DNA from 2 places in the Sodalis praecaptivus genome. Region 1 is predicted to be linked to the other one. Evidence: predicted binding sites of a transcription regulator. Region 1 holds the regulator's gene; the other holds the start of a gene.
The links. Region 1 encodes PhoB, which activates phosphate uptake and scavenging genes when phosphate is short. Its sites were predicted from a motif close to CTGTCATAAAACTGNCNNAT; they were not measured.
Positions count from the first base shown of each region.

Region 2: a site for PhoB is predicted at 2,698-2,717, ahead of phoA (alkaline phosphatase). Genes of this name have one in related genera too.

Region 1 is NZ_CP006569.1:3,471,944-3,479,441, forward strand. Features, by position in the region: gene SANT_RS15505 (cobalamin-independent methionine synthase II family protein) at 411-1,514, opposite strand; gene SANT_RS15510 (PstS family phosphate ABC transporter substrate-binding protein) at 1,717-2,685, opposite strand; gene phoR (phosphate regulon sensor histidine kinase PhoR) at 2,685-4,022, opposite strand; gene phoB (phosphate response regulator transcription factor PhoB) at 4,225-4,914, opposite strand; gene sbcD (exonuclease subunit SbcD) at 5,366-6,592, shown strand; gene SANT_RS15535 (AAA family ATPase) at 6,589-7,498, shown strand, end outside.
Region 2 is NZ_CP006569.1:630,628-638,125, reverse strand. Features, by position in the region: gene SANT_RS02915 (lysylphosphatidylglycerol synthase domain-containing protein) at 1-34, opposite strand, end outside; gene clsB (cardiolipin synthase ClsB) at 31-1,275, opposite strand; gene SANT_RS02905 (endonuclease/exonuclease/phosphatase family protein) at 1,290-2,096, opposite strand; gene SANT_RS02900 (helix-turn-helix domain-containing protein) at 2,168-2,431, opposite strand; gene phoA (alkaline phosphatase) at 2,778-4,217, shown strand; gene SANT_RS02890 (GNAT family N-acetyltransferase) at 4,414-4,878, opposite strand; gene SANT_RS02885 (DmsA/YnfE/YnfF family dimethyl sulfoxide reductase) at 5,337-7,498, shown strand, end outside.

The sequences.
Region 1 (7,498 bases):
GTAAACGGCCGTTAAGCCGGACAGAATAATCATGCGGGGAAGCAATACTGACGGGCGGCGCAACGGCGGCTAATTTAATAGTTTATAGCGGTTGCTGGCAAGTCCATCCGGCAAAACTGGCACTAAAATCTGCTTTTTGAATAATATTTAGGTTAAGTATTCAAATGTTCCCTTTTCTGCGCTACATGATAACCCGTCTGACGACGAAAATCGCCAGCGCGACATAAGAAATTGCGATGGACGACATGGACACGGGGCGTGCGGGCGACATAGGGCGAGCGAACCGCTGCGCAGTTCAAAATCTGGCACCGGCTGTGGCTGTGGTTAAAGACGAGGTTTAGACTTCCATTGACGCAGACGGTGGCAACGACTTGAGCGCGGGCAGAGAAGAACCGCCCGCGCACGCGTTATCACCAGGCGCGGCGAGCGATATCAAGCACTAACTTCAGCTTATCCCACTGCTGCTGTTCGCTCAGCATATTGCCCTCTTCGGTAGAAGCGAAACCGCATTGCGGGCTTAGGCACAGCTGATCCAGGCTGACATACTGGCTGGCTTCACGGATGCGTGCCAGCACCGCCTGGGGGTCTTCCAGCGTCGGCGTTTTCGAGGTAATAAGCCCCAGCACCGCCTGCTGATGTCCGGGTTTGATAAAGCGCAGCGGTTCAAAGCCGCCAGCGCGTTCGGTATCGTACTCCAGGAAAAAGGCATCCACCTTCACTTGACCGAACAGGATGGGCGCGACCGGCTCATAACCTCCTTCGGAAATCCAGGTGGAGCGGAAGTTCCCGCGGCAAACGTGCAGGCTCACCACCAAATCCTTCGGCTTACCGGCCAGCGCTTTATTCAGCACCTCAGCGTAAATCTGCGCCAGAGCGTCCGGATCATCGCCACGTTCGCGCATTTGACGCTTTTGATCTTCCGAGCACAGATAGCCCCAGACGGTATCGTCCAACTGCAAATAGCGGCAGCCGGCGGCATAAAACGCGGCAATGGCATCGCGCCAGGTCTGTGCCAGATCGTCGAAGTATTCCGCCAAATCGGGGTAGACGGCCCTATCGATCGCCGCGCGCCCGCCGCGGAAATGCAAGACGCTCGGACTGGGAATGGTCATTTTCGGCACCGCGTCGCCGGCCACGCTTTTCAGGAAACGGAAATCCTCCAGCATCGGGTGATGGCGAAATCCCAGTTTACCGGTGACCTTGACGCTCCGGGCTTTGGTCTGCACGCCCTGAAATTGAATGCCGTGGTCGGGCTGGTACCCTTCCACCCCGTCCAATCCTTCAAAGAAATCCATATGCCACCAGGCGCGGCGGAACTCCCCGTCCGTTACGACCTGCAGCCCCAGCGCGCGCTGCTCCGCGACGACGCGTGCAATCTCGTTGTCTTCCACGGCGCGCAGCTGCGCGGCATCTATCTCGCCATCGGTGAAACGCTGGCGGGCCTGCTTTATCGCGGCGGGACGTAACAGACTGCCGACCACATCGGCGCGGAAAGGGGCTTGGGTTCTTTGCATTTTACTGCTCCAGGAGGGCGTCATCCTCATGATGATCGCGTTAGTTTAGCGACGGTATAGTCACGCTTCGGAATGAAGGGACATCCAGACGTCTATATGTCTCAGGCGCAGTGTGTCACTTCACCTAACGCCGCACAAACGAGAAAATTTCAACGCTATTGAATTTTATTCATGATCGTTGTGAGATTTTCACTTTGGCGATTTAAGGCAATCCAGCGGCCCGCCGCGCCGTCAGCCGTTGGGATTGCGTCAAAGGCACATACCCTGCCTGGCTAACCTGCTCTTGTCCCTCGGCGGACAAAACGCGCGCCAGAAATGCCAATGTCAGGGGGTCAAGGGATTTACCCGGCGGTTTATTGACGTAGAGAAAGAGCGGGCGGGTGAAAGGGTACTCCCCGCGGCGCAATGTCTGCGCATCGGCGGTTAACGTGTGGCCAGCCGCATCGATAATCGCCAGCCGCTTCACCCCGCGGGCGTGGAAGCCCATGCTGGTATAGCCAATCGCGTTCACCGAAGCGGCCACCGCCTGCGCGACCGCCGCCGATCCGGGCAGTTCGTTGACCGTTGGCTGCATATCTCCACCGCAAAGCACCCGAAGGCGAAAAAATCCCTGGGTGCCGGAGGCGGTGTTCCGGCCGTAGCGCAGTAGCGATAACGTGCGCCATTCTCCGGTTAACCCCACGTCCCCCCAACGCCGTATCGGCGCCGCCTGTCCGCACTGACGAGTGACGGAAAAGATCGCATCCAGCTGGCGTTGGCTAATCGCTTCTAGCGGATTGGCCTGATTAACCATGACCACCAGCGCATCCTGCGCCACCGGTAGCGCCAGCGGCGCATAGCCGTAACGCTGACGAAAGCCGGCGATTTCCAGCTCGCTCATCGGGCGGCTCATGGGGCCCAGCTGCGCCGTGCCGGCCGCCAGCGCGGCGGCGGCGGCGGCGGAACCCATCGCCTGGATTTGCACGCCGACCTCGGGATAGCGCCGACTGAAGTCCGCCGCCCAGCCGCTCATCAGCGACGCCAGCGTATCCGAGCCGGTACTGGTTAACGTACCGGTCAGGAGCGGAATCGGCGCCGCCGGCGTAACGGGCTGCGCGCGCAGCGCCGCGCTATGCCCCCCCAGCAGGCAGCTAGCGAACAGGGCGCCGGCCAAGAGGGAAAAACCGCGCATCACTCTCTGGCCTGGGGTGAAAGAGGAGAAACGCTAGGGTCCACTCGCGGCGGCAGGGTAATCAACCGCGCCGGCAGGGTAAAACCGAAACGGGTGCCCTCGCCCGGCGCGCTGCTGATATCCAGCCGCGCATCGTGATGGCTTAACGCATGTTTGACAATGGCCAGACCCAGGCCGCTACCGCCGGTTTGGCGCGAACGGGCTTTATCCACCCGATAAAAGCGCTCCGTCAGGCGCGGCAAATGTTCCGGCGCAATACCCGGCCCGTTGTCGCTAACCTGAAACGTCGCCCCCTCGGCGCTGCGCTGCCAGCTGACCTCGATGCGGGTGCCGGGAGGCGTATGAATAACCGCGTTGTACATCAGATTCGATACCGCGCTGCGCAGTTGCTCTTCATTGCCGTTGATCCATAACCGCGGATTGACGCGCAGCACCAGCGGATGCTGTCCTTGGCTGAGCCCCTCGACGCTGGCCTGCAAACGCTTGAGCAAGGTCGGCATATCCACCGGCGTGTGGGTTTCCCCCTGCGGCGCCGCTTCGATACGCGACAGCTCCAACAATTGGGCGACCAGGCGTTCCATGCGCCGGGATTGATCCTGCATAGTCTGCACCGCCCGCTGCCGCATGTGGGCGTCAAGACTATCGTCGGTCATCATTTCCAGATACCCCTGCAATACCGTCAGCGGCGTGCGCAATTCGTGGCTGGCGTTAGCGAAAAAGTTACGCCGCGCCCCTTCCAGTTGCCGCATTTGCGTGACGTCACGCACCACCATCAATAGCTGATCGTCGGTATAGGGCATAACGCGAAACTCCACCCAGTGCTGATTGTTCAGCTGCAATGTAAGCGGTCGCTGAAACGCTTGCCGCTGCAAATAATCATTAAACTCTGGATAACGCAACAAATTGAGGATCGGTTGTCCATTATCCTCCGGCCAGCGGAAACTGAGCAGTTGTTGGGCTAGGCCGTTGCACCAGAAAATATGGCCGTCACCCGTTAACATCACCAGCGCATCGGGCAGCGAATCGGCGCCGCTGCGAAAGCGTTTAAACAACATCGCCAGCTCGCGCCGCCGGCGGCGTTGACGCAGTTGCATACGGTGCAAACCATAGAATAGCGAAATCCAACTGCCCCCGCCCGCCGGCGGCGCCCGCCCCGGGTTGCGCCATAGCCAATGCGATAGCCGCAGCTGAAAATAATAATTGCGCATTAGCGCCGCCAGCAGCGACAGAGCCAACAGCCAGCCCAAGTGGCCGATGAACAACGACAACAGCAGCGCCGGCAGGCAAAACAGCACCCCTTCCAGCAACAATCTGCGCCAGGTAATAGGTTCAAGCAACGGCATCTCCTTCGCGACGGCCCCTGTAGCGCGGCCACCGGCTCATCATGCGTCCGCTGACCGCGGGCATCGCATCCTTTCCATCTGACTCATGTTCCGCCTCTGCGCGCTGTCATCGCCGGTGCGCAAGCGTACCATCAACGGCCGCTACCGCGGCAGCAAGGTTTGAGCAGACCGCGCGCGCTGCCCGCCTGCGCCGTATTTAATAGCGCCCGGAGAAGCGGTAACCGGTACCGCGCACCGTTTGCACCATACGGTCATGCCCCCCGGATTCAAGCGCTTTACGCAAACGGCGGATATGGACATCCACCGTGCGATCCTCCACATAGACATTCGTGCCCCATACATGATTCAGCAATTGCTCGCGGCTGTAGACGCGCTCAGGATGGGTCATAAAGAAATGCAGCAGCTTGAATTCGGTCGGCCCCATATCTAGCGCCTGCTCGTTGGCGGTCACCCGATGCGAGGCGGGATCCAGACTCAGGCCCTGAAGCTCGATTCGCTCTTCCGCCTCCATCGGGGAGATGCGCCGCAGCACCGCTTTTATCCGCGCCAGCAGCTCTTTGGGAGAAAAGGGTTTGGTAATATAATCGTCGGCCCCGACTTCCAGCCCGCGTACGCGATCTTCTTCTTCACCGCGCGCGGTCAGCATCACAACGGGAATTTCCCTCGATAGCGCTTCGCGTTTCATCTGTTTGATGAATTGAATGCCGGACCCTCCCGGTAACATCCAGTCCAGTAGCACCAGGTCAGGGTACGGTTCCGCGAGCAGATTGACCGCGGAGGGGTAGTCCTCCGCCTCGATGGCCTGAAAGCCGTTTTGCTCCAGGACAAAACACAACATTTCCCGGATTGGCGCTTCGTCTTCCACCACCAGTATGCGTCTCGCCATCGTTTCTCCGCCATAAATCGTCATGATCAAGGTGCCGGCATTATGCGTCACTTTTGTGACATATTTATTAAAACTCATTTATCTAAAAAGAAATAGATTTTATCGTTAACTGACGCCGGCACCCGGCGGCAACAGACGACGTTTTGATACCATAACACGCTGAAAATTGGCGAATTTTACTAATCAATGCGCCGCAGCCGCGCCGTCAGCGCCTTACGCAGAATCTTGTTTCTTTTCGGGTAACCGAGCGTCAGGGGGTAGCGGCGCGTATAGCGCCACGGCAACGGCGGAGCGCGCAGCCAAGCGCGCGGTTGCTCAGCGCGGAATGACGTCGCACGGGAGGGCTTATCCTCTTTTCGGGAATCGGCGCCGCAAAATTCCCCCCGTCGGACGACAGGCGCCGGCGGCACGGTTTATACTGCCCCATCGATTTGTTTGCCGCTGGAGCGTCATGCGCATTATTCACACTTCTGATTGGCATCTGGGTCAGTCGTTCTTCACCAAAAACCGCGCCGACGAACATCAGGCGTTTCTGACGTGGCTTATCAGTCAGGTGGATGAACACCAGGTGGACGCCTTGATTGTAGCGGGCGATGTCTTCGATACCGGTACACCGCCCAGTTATGCCCGCGAATTATTCAACCGTTTCGTCGTGTCGCTGCAGCCGACCGGCTGTCGCCTGGTGGCGCTGGCGGGCAATCATGACGCGGTCGCAACGCTCAATGAATCTCGCGCGCTGCTGGCGTGCCTGAATACGCGCATTGTGGCCGGCGGCAACGGCGAGGACCAGGTGTGGGTGCTAGACGATCGCCACGGCGCGCCGGGCGCGGTGCTGTGCGCCGTTCCCTTTCTGCGGCCGCGGGATATACTGGTCAGCCGCGGCGGCCTGTCGGGCGGTGAAAAGCAGCAGGCGCTGCTTGACGCCATCGCCGAGCGCTATCAGCAGCTGTATCTACGCGCGCAGCGGTTGCGCGACGCGCTCCCCTCCCCGGTCCCGATTATCGCCACCGGCCATCTCACGACGGTCGGCGCCAGCACCACCGATTCGGTGCGCGATATTTACATCGGCGCTCTCGATGCTTTTCCCGCGCGGTTGTTCCCGCCCGCGGATTATATCGCCCTGGGCCATATTCACCGGCCGCAGATTATCGGCGGCAATGACTGCATCCGCTATTGCGGCTCGCCGATACCGCTAAGTTTTGATGAGGCGGGCCAGCCGAAACAGGTCAATCTGGTTACTTTCCAGGACGGTCTGCCGCCGCGGATAACGCCGCTGACGGTGCCCGAAACGCAGCCAATGCGGCTTATCAAAGGCCCTGTGGATGAGATAGAGCGGCAGCTGCGCGGCTATGCTGATTATCGCGGCGAACGCCCGGTGTGGCTGGACATTGAGGTTGTGGCCGACGGCTATCTCACCGACATCCAGCAGCATCTCCAGGCGTTGGCGGAGCCGTTACCGGTAGAGGTGGTGTTGCTGCGCCGCAGCCGCGAGCAGCGGTCTAGCGGCCTTCATCCGTTACAGCAGGAGACGCTTAGCGAATTGAGCGTGAGCGAGGTGTTTGAACGGCGGCTGGCGCTGGAGGAGGCGCCGGATGAACCCCGCTGCCAGCGCATCCGGGGCCTGTTTGAACAGGTGGTCGGCGATGTACACGATGGCCGGGAGGGAGCGGAAGCATGAAAATTCTGACGCTGCGCCTCAAAAACCTGAATGCGCTGCAGGGTGAATGGAAAATCGACTTTACCGCCGCCCCCTTTGATCGCAGTAGCTTGTTCGCCATCACCGGCCCGACCGGCGCGGGGAAAACCACGCTGCTCGATGCCATCAGTCTGGCGCTTTATCACCAGACGCCGCGCCTTAAGGACAACCCTGGCCCGGAGCTGATGACGCGCCATACCGCGGAAGCGCTTGCCGAAGTGGAGTTCGCCGTTAAAGGGGTCGGTTACCGTGCGTTTTGGAGCCAGCGCCGGGCGAAAAATCAACCTGACGGTAATCTGCAGGGAGTGAAAGTGGAGCTGGCTCGCATCAGCGACGGCCTGATTTTGGCGGATAAAATCAGCGATAAAAAACGCCTGATAGCCGAACTGACGGGGCTGGATTTTGCGCGGTTCACCAAATCCATTTTGCTGGCGCAGGGCGATTTTGCCGCGTTTTTGAATGCTGACGCCAAAAGCCGCGCCGGGCTGCTCGAGGAGCTGACGGGCACCGATATCTATGGCCGCATCTCCGCCGATGTGTTTGAACGTAATAAAGCGGTCCGCACCGAGCTGGCGCAGTGGGAAGCTCGCGCGGGCGCCATTGAAATGCTGACCGGTGAGCAGCAGGCGGCGCTCGAGGACGAACTGACGCAGCGGCGGCAGGAGGAACAGCGGCTGAACGCGCAGCGCCATGTACGTCAGCGTCATCAGGCTTGGCTGAATGAACGGACGCAGCGGCAGACGGCCCTGGCGCAGACGCAGCAGGCGTCCTTGCAGGCCGCGCAGCAGGTGCAGGCCGCAGCGCCGGATCTGGCTCGCCTTGCCGCGGCGGAGCCGGCGGAGGCGTTGCGCCCTTTGCTGGACCAGCAGCGGCGCGACGCGCAGGCCT
Region 2 (7,498 bases), 1.9 Mb from region 1:
TGCCGTGACGCTGGTAGGAGGAGGAGCGGCTCATGGTTTCACGCTCCCATTTTCCGTATCGGTACGATCTTGCGTTTCCATTTCCGGCTGCACCGGCGCGGGCACCAGCGCCAGCTTCGGCGTGTGCGCCGGCAGCCAGCCGACCCATGCCGGAAAGTGGCGCAGAAAATGAAACACCAGCACGCTTTTCGCTAAATGCCAATAGGTCTGTCGCGGCACTTTGCTTTCATCCACCCATTGGCAGTCGTTGGCGATAAGTCGGTCAAGGTTATCCCGCAGCTCGCGGTTAAAGGCGCGATCGTGAATAATGACGTTGGCTTCTAGATTGAGCGCCAGACTCAATGGGTCGAGATTGCTCGATCCCACGGTCGCCCAGGCGTCATCTTTCAGCGCCACTTTGGCATGCAGCGGCCGACGGCAGTATTCATAAATTTTCACCCCTTCCGGCACCAGGTAGTGATACAGCATGCGCGCGCCCACCTGGACTATCGGCATGTCCGGTTCACCCTGCACGATCAGTACAACATTGACGCCGCGCCGGGCGGCGTTGCGCATCTCTTTTAGCAGGCGATAGCCGGGGAAAAAATAGGCGTTGGCGATAATCACATCGCGCTTGGCGCTGCGCAGCATTTCCAGATAATGCTGCTCGATATCGGTTGCATGCTCATCGTTATCACGATAAACGAACAGCGCCTGGGCATCACCGGGCCGGCGGTTAGGGGCCGGCGGGCGGGAGCGACGTCCCCACCAATTGCGCTGCTCGTCGCGTTTATACAAGGCACGCAGGCAGTAGCGGTGGATATCCTCTACCACCGGTCCCTCAATCTCCACCGCATAGTCCTGTTTGGCCTGCGGGCCATAATCGCTTAAGTGCTCATGGGAAAAGTTGATGCCGCCGACGAACGCCAAATGGGCATCCACCACCACGATTTTACGGTGCAGGCGGCGAAAGAGATTGGTGCGCATTCCCATAAACGCCGGTCGGGGATCGTAGTAGCGAAAACGGACGCCGGCGCCGGTCATCGCAGCGACGAAATCGTCGGAAAGGTCGGGCGAGCCGTAACCGTCCACCGTCAATTCCACGCGCACGCCGCGCTGCGCAGCGGCAATCAGCACCTGTTGCAGTTCGCGGCCGACTTTATCCTCGAACAGGATAAAGGTTTCCAGCAGCACTTCTTTTTCGGCGGCGTGAATTCGCTCGTGCAGGCGCGGAAAAAACGCTTCGCCGTTTTCCAGAAGCTTAATGCGATTGCCTTCGCGCCACTCCATGTTCATGGTGTCAGGCTTACTCATAAATGGATCTCCACCGCCAGCGGCGCGTGATCGGACAAATGAGACCAGGAACGTTTCGCTAACAGCGTCGGCTGGCTGATACGGACGTTGCGCACATAGATGCGATCCAGCCGCAGCAGGGGAAAACGCGCGGGAAAAGTACGGGCCGGCCGGCCATGGGCTTCGGTAAACACCTCTTTTAACCCCGCGGCGCGGTGCAGAATCGGGCTGGCGCGCTGGCGCCAGTCGTTGAAATCCCCCGCTACCACCACCGGCGCATCGCCGGGCAGCGCGTTGACATGACGGCTCACCTGCCGCAGTTGGGCTTGTCTGTCCTGCTCGCGCAGCCCTAAATGAACGCAAATCATATGCAGCGGGGCGCCCGCGTAACCCGGTACCGCCAGTTCGCAGTGCAGCATACCGCGCTTCTCCTCTCCCGCCACCGAGATATCCACGTTCTGATATCGGCGAATGGGAAAACGGGAGAGTAGCGCGTTACCGTGATCGCCATCGGGGTAGACCGCGTTGCGGCCGTAAGCGAAATCCTCCCATAAACTGTCGGCAAGAAATTCATATTGCGGCACCACGGGCCAATTCTCAAAACGCTTGGCGTGTTTCTCGTTGGCGCCCAGCACCTCCTGCAAAAACACCACGTCCGGCGAGACGGTACGGACGGCTTCCCGCAGCTCGGGCAGAATAAAGCGCCGATTAAAGGCGGCAAAACCTTTATGGGTGTTAATGGTCAGGACCTTGAACGAAAAGCCCTGACCGGCCCGGTTAACCCTGGTGGTCAAATTATCGTCCTGACTTTCAGCTCGAAGCATGTCGCCAAACCCCTAATAAACAGACAACCTCGCGCGTTAGGTCATGCCGCGGCGCGGCACTATGGCCCTTATCAGCGGACATTTTCGTCCTGTCGCTGCCGGGTGAGAAAACGCTCAAGGGAATAGTCGCCCTGCAAGACGGCGCGTAAATCGAACCCCGCGGCGTCCAGCAGACGCACCAGCGCGGAGACGCTCATATCATTGTTGGCCTGTGTCTCCATGCGCGCCACGGTAGTACGTGCCACCCCCGCGCGCTGCGCCAGCATTTCTTGAGATAGACCGGCGTGACGGCGGGCGTGTTTTAACATCGCCGAGATATCAGCAAGTGTCGTCATCGACATATCCGTTTAAACGTCAGTAAATAAGCATGCTTATAATCGTAGCTCCCAAGACACAACTGCGCCACCCGCTGTAGCGCCGGCGCATCCAAGCTACCTCGTGCGCCAGAGCGCCGCCGCGCCTGCCATACCTGCCGCCCGGCACCTGTCGCGCACGCCGCCCAGAGCGCCGACTCCGCCACGACACGCCGCCCGCAGCAGTAACCACGCCGCCGAAATACGGCATCCCGCTGTAGCGCCGGCGCAGCAATGCGGGCGTGGCGCTGTCATAAAAACGTCATCGCGCTTTCGTAGACTCCGGTCAGGTTTAAGACACTAAAATGACAATGGGAGTCCTGTTATTATGCCGCATTCCTCTGGTTCAGCTTCACTTCTCTCTCTGGTAATAAGCGCCGTTCTTCTTGCCGGCGCCGGTATTGCCGCGCCGGCGATGGCCGCGGATGATGTGTTGGCCGATCGCTCGGCCCACGGCGATATCACCCAACCCGGCGGCGCCCGCCGCCTGCAAGGCGATCAGACCGCCGCGCTGGCCGCCGCGCTAAGCAACCGCCAGGCTAAAAACGTCATTTTGCTTATTGGCGACGGCATGGGGGATTCCGAAATCACCGCCGCGCGTAATTATGCTTATGGCGCGGGAAAGATGTTTCCGGGCATAGACGCGCTGCCAATAACCGGTCAGTACACCCATTACTCATTGGATAAGACCAGCCATAAACCGAGTTATGTTACCGATTCCGCCGCATCGGCCACCGCCTGGTCGACCGGCGTCAAAACATACAATGGTGCGCTGGGCGTAGACGTGCGCGGACAAGACCGCCCGACGATTCTGGAAATGGCCAAAGCGGCGGGTAAAGCCACCGGTAACGTGTCCACTGCCGAACTGGAAGATGCCACGCCGGCGGCGCTGGTAGCCCACGTCAGCTCGCGCAAATGTTATGGACCGGAGAAGACCAGCGAGCTTTGCAGCGCCCAGGCGTTGGAAAATAATGGCCGCGGCTCGATTGCGGAGCAATTGCTGGCGGCGCGGGCCGACGTCACCCTGGGGGGCGGCGGCAAGACATTTGCCGAGCAGGCGAAGGCCGGCCAGTGGCAGGGAAAAAGCCTGCGGGAACAGGCCTTGGCGCGGGGTTACCGGCTGGTGGACGATGCTGAGAGTCTGAACGCCGTCACCGTCGCGAATCAGCAGCAACCGCTGCTCGGGCTGTTTGCCGAGGGCAACATGCCGGTACGCTGGCAGGGGCCTAAAGCCGTCTATCACGGTAATGTCGATGGGCAGCCCGTCACCTGTGTCGACAATCCGTCCCGTAGCGCCAGCGTGCCGACGCTGGCGATGATGACCCGCAAGGCCATTGATTTGTTGAAAGTCAATCCGCAGGGCTTTTTCCTGCAGGTGGAGGGCGCGTCCATCGATAAACAGGATCATGCCGCCAATCCTTGCGGCCAGTTCGGCGAAACGGTGGATTTGGATGAGGCGGTACAGCAGGCGTTGGCGTTTGCCCGCGCCGACGGCAATACGCTGGTGGTGGTGACCGCTGACCATGCGCATTCCAGCCAGATTATCGAGGCTGACGCCAAGGCGCCGGGTTTGACACAGGCGCTTATCACCAAAGACGGCGCGGTAATGGCCATCAGCTACGGTAATTCAGAGGACGCTGAATCGCAGGGCCATACTGGAACCCAGTTGCGCATCGCCGCGTACGGTCCCCACGCGGCCAATGTCGCCGGCCTGACTGACCAGACCGATCTGTTTTATACCCTGCGCGATGCCATGGGGTTGAAGTAATTCTGCGCCTTGCCGGCGCGATGGCGTCGAAGTCACCCGCGCCTTCGGGAAATTAGGGTTGAAGTCATCCTAAGCCTCCCGAGGGCCGATGGGTTTGCGGTGAACCCGCATCGCGCCGTCGTAAACCCGCCTTAACCGGCAGCGCGCCGCACAGGCTAGCGCTATCAGGCGCAAGTGGCCCGAACGCGCTGGCTTCTCACTGCTGTACCAGCTGGCGGGCCATGGTATAGCCGGTAAGGTGGAAGGCATTGCTTTCATACAACGCGCGGGCGTGGGGATTATTCGCCGCCACCCGCAGCGCCACCTCGGTACATCCCGCGGCCGCAAGTTCGTTATCCAGCGCCGTCAACGCGGCGCGGCCGTAGCCTCGGCGGCGCCAAGGGGGCAGAATACTGAAATCGCAGATATAAGCCTGCGGTCGATCGCGCAAGCTGACCCACAGATAGCCCACCAGCTCGCCATCGCGCACGATGCACCACAATCGATGGTCGACGGTTTCATGCCCGTCCGGGAGATAATCATGCATTATGCGCGCGGCGTTATCGCGCCCAACATTCAGCGAATAGCCATGGTTGTCGCTGAGATCGCGCGCGTACTCTTCAACTGCGCTAGGCAGATAAACGGCAAACTCCGCCGCGGTCATATCTCGAAGTGTAATCATTTGATATCCGTTGTGCTTAGGAAAAAAAACAGACCTTGCCGGACCGGCGGCGACTGATATGAATGGGTATTGCGCCCCTCATTCCTGGCCTGTGTCGCCGCATTACGGACTGCTGTCCTGCTGCGCCCGCAAGCATCTCGCCTTGCACTTGGCGCTTGGCACTCGGCACTCGGCACTCGGCACTCGGCACTCGGCACTTGGCACTTGGCACTTGGCACTTGGCACTTGGCACTTGGCACTTGGCACCGGCGCGCCATAACGCGATAACGTCGCCAATAACGCTATCCCTGTCACATTCTCAGGCAGGGACGGCGAATAACCGCAATAACATTGCGTGAAAGCAAGTTACGCATCCGTTCATAGGTTCATCATTAGCCTGCAAGCCAATAGTTTCCATAACATATTAACTGAGCTTGCGCTAAACGGTTCAATTTTTGTGAGCAATCAATGGGTGATCGATGAAAACCAATTCCTTTTCCCCGCAGGAGCCGGTCGCAATCAGCCGGCGTAACCTGCTTAAAGGCGGCACCGCGGCCGGCGGTTTATTGCTGGCCAGCCATGCCCTGCCTCTGCCCTTTCGCCAGGCGCACGCCGAGTCCATCGCGCCCGCCGCCGCGCAAGATAACGTTGTCTGGAGCATGTGCTCGGTAAACTGCGGCAGCCGTTGCGCGCTGCGCCTGCACGTGCGGGATGATGAGGTGTATTGGGTGGAAACCGATCACACCGGCGACGACCAGTATGGCGATCATCAGGTGCGCGCTTGCCTGCGCGGCCGCTCTATACGCCGCCGTATGAATCATCCCGACCGCCTGAATTATCCGATGAAGCGGGTCGGCAAGCGTGGCGAAGGTAAATTTGAGCGCATCAGTTGGGATGAAGCGCTGGACACCCTGAGCGCCAATCTAAAGCGGATCGTCAAGGATTACGGCAACGAAGCGGTATTCATTCATTACAGTTCCGGCATTACCGGCGGCAACTTTTGCCGGTCGTCCCCCTCCGGCTCGCTGGTCACCCGGCTGATGAATTGCTATGGCGGATCGCTTGGCCAATACGGTACCTACAGCACCGCGCAAATTGCCGCCGCCATGCCCTATACCTACGGTAGTAATGAAGGCAATAGCACCTCGGACATCGTCAACACCAAATTGGTGGTGATGTTCGGTAATAACCCGGCAGAAACCCGCATGAGCGGCGCCGGCATTACCTATCATTTGGAGCAGGCGCGGGAACGCTCGCAGGCGCGCATGATCGTCATCGACCCACGCTATACCGACACCGCCGCCGGCCGCGAGGATGAGTGGATCCCCATCCGTCCCGGCACCGACGCCGCGCTGGTGAACGCCATCGCTTGGGTTCTCATCACCGAAAATCTGGTGGATCAGGCGTTTCTCGATACTTACTGCATCGGCTATGACGAGAAAACGCTGCCTGCCGGCGCGCCCGCCAACGGGCATTACAAAGCCTATATTCTCGGCGAAGGAGACGATGGCATCGCCAAAACGCCCGCCTGGGCGGAAAAAATCACCACTATCCCGCGCGATCGCATTATCAAGCTGGCGCGGGAAATCGGCAGTACAAAACCGGCCTATATCTGCCAAGGATGGGGGCCGCAGCGACAGGCCAACGGCGAGCAAACCGCGCGCGCCATCGCCATGCTGCCTATCCTTACCGGCAATGTCGGCATCAACGGCGGCAACAGCGGCGCCCGCGAATCCACCTACACCATCACCATCGAACGGCTTCCGGTGGGCACCAACCCGGTGAAAACAAAAATACCGGTGTTTTTGTGGACCGACGCCATCGCCCGCGGCCGGGAATTGACCGCGCTGAAAGATGGCATACAGGGCAAAGATAAACTCGACGTCCCGATTAAGTTTATCTGGAATTATGCCGGCAATACGCTGGTGAATCAGCATTCCGACATCAATCGCACCCACGAGATCCTGCAAAACGATAAGGATTGCGAGATGATCGTGGTCGTTGAAAATTTTATGACCTCGTCGGCGAAGTACGCCGACCTGCTGCTGCCGGATTTGATGACCACCGAGCAGGAAGATATCGTGCCGAATGATTATGCCGGTAACATGGGCTATCTGATTTTTGGCCAGCCGGCGACCAGCGCGAAATTTGAACGCCGCTCCCTCTACTGGATGACCAGCGAGATCGCCCGGCGGCTGGGGGACGATGTCCTGCAGCGGTTCACCGAAGGCCGCAGCCAATCAGAGTGGCTGCATTATCTCTACGATAAAATGCGCGCGCGCGATCCCCAGTTGCCCGACTATGAAACGCTCAAGGCGCAGGGCATTTACAAACGGCGCGATCCCGACGGCCATTTTGTCGCCTACCGCCAATTCCGCGAGGATCCAGCGGGCCATCCGCTAAAAACCCCGTCGGGGAAAATCGAGATCTACTCGGCGCAGCTGGCGGATATCGCCGCCCGTTGGCAGTTGCAACAGGGTGACACCATAACGCCGCTGCCGCAATATGCCTCAAGCTTTGAGGGCTGGGATGACCCGCTACGCACGCGTTTCCCCCTGCAACTGGCGGGATTCCATTATAAAGCGCGAACGCACTCCAGCTACGGCAATATCGATGTTCTCCAGGCCGCTTGCCAGCAGGA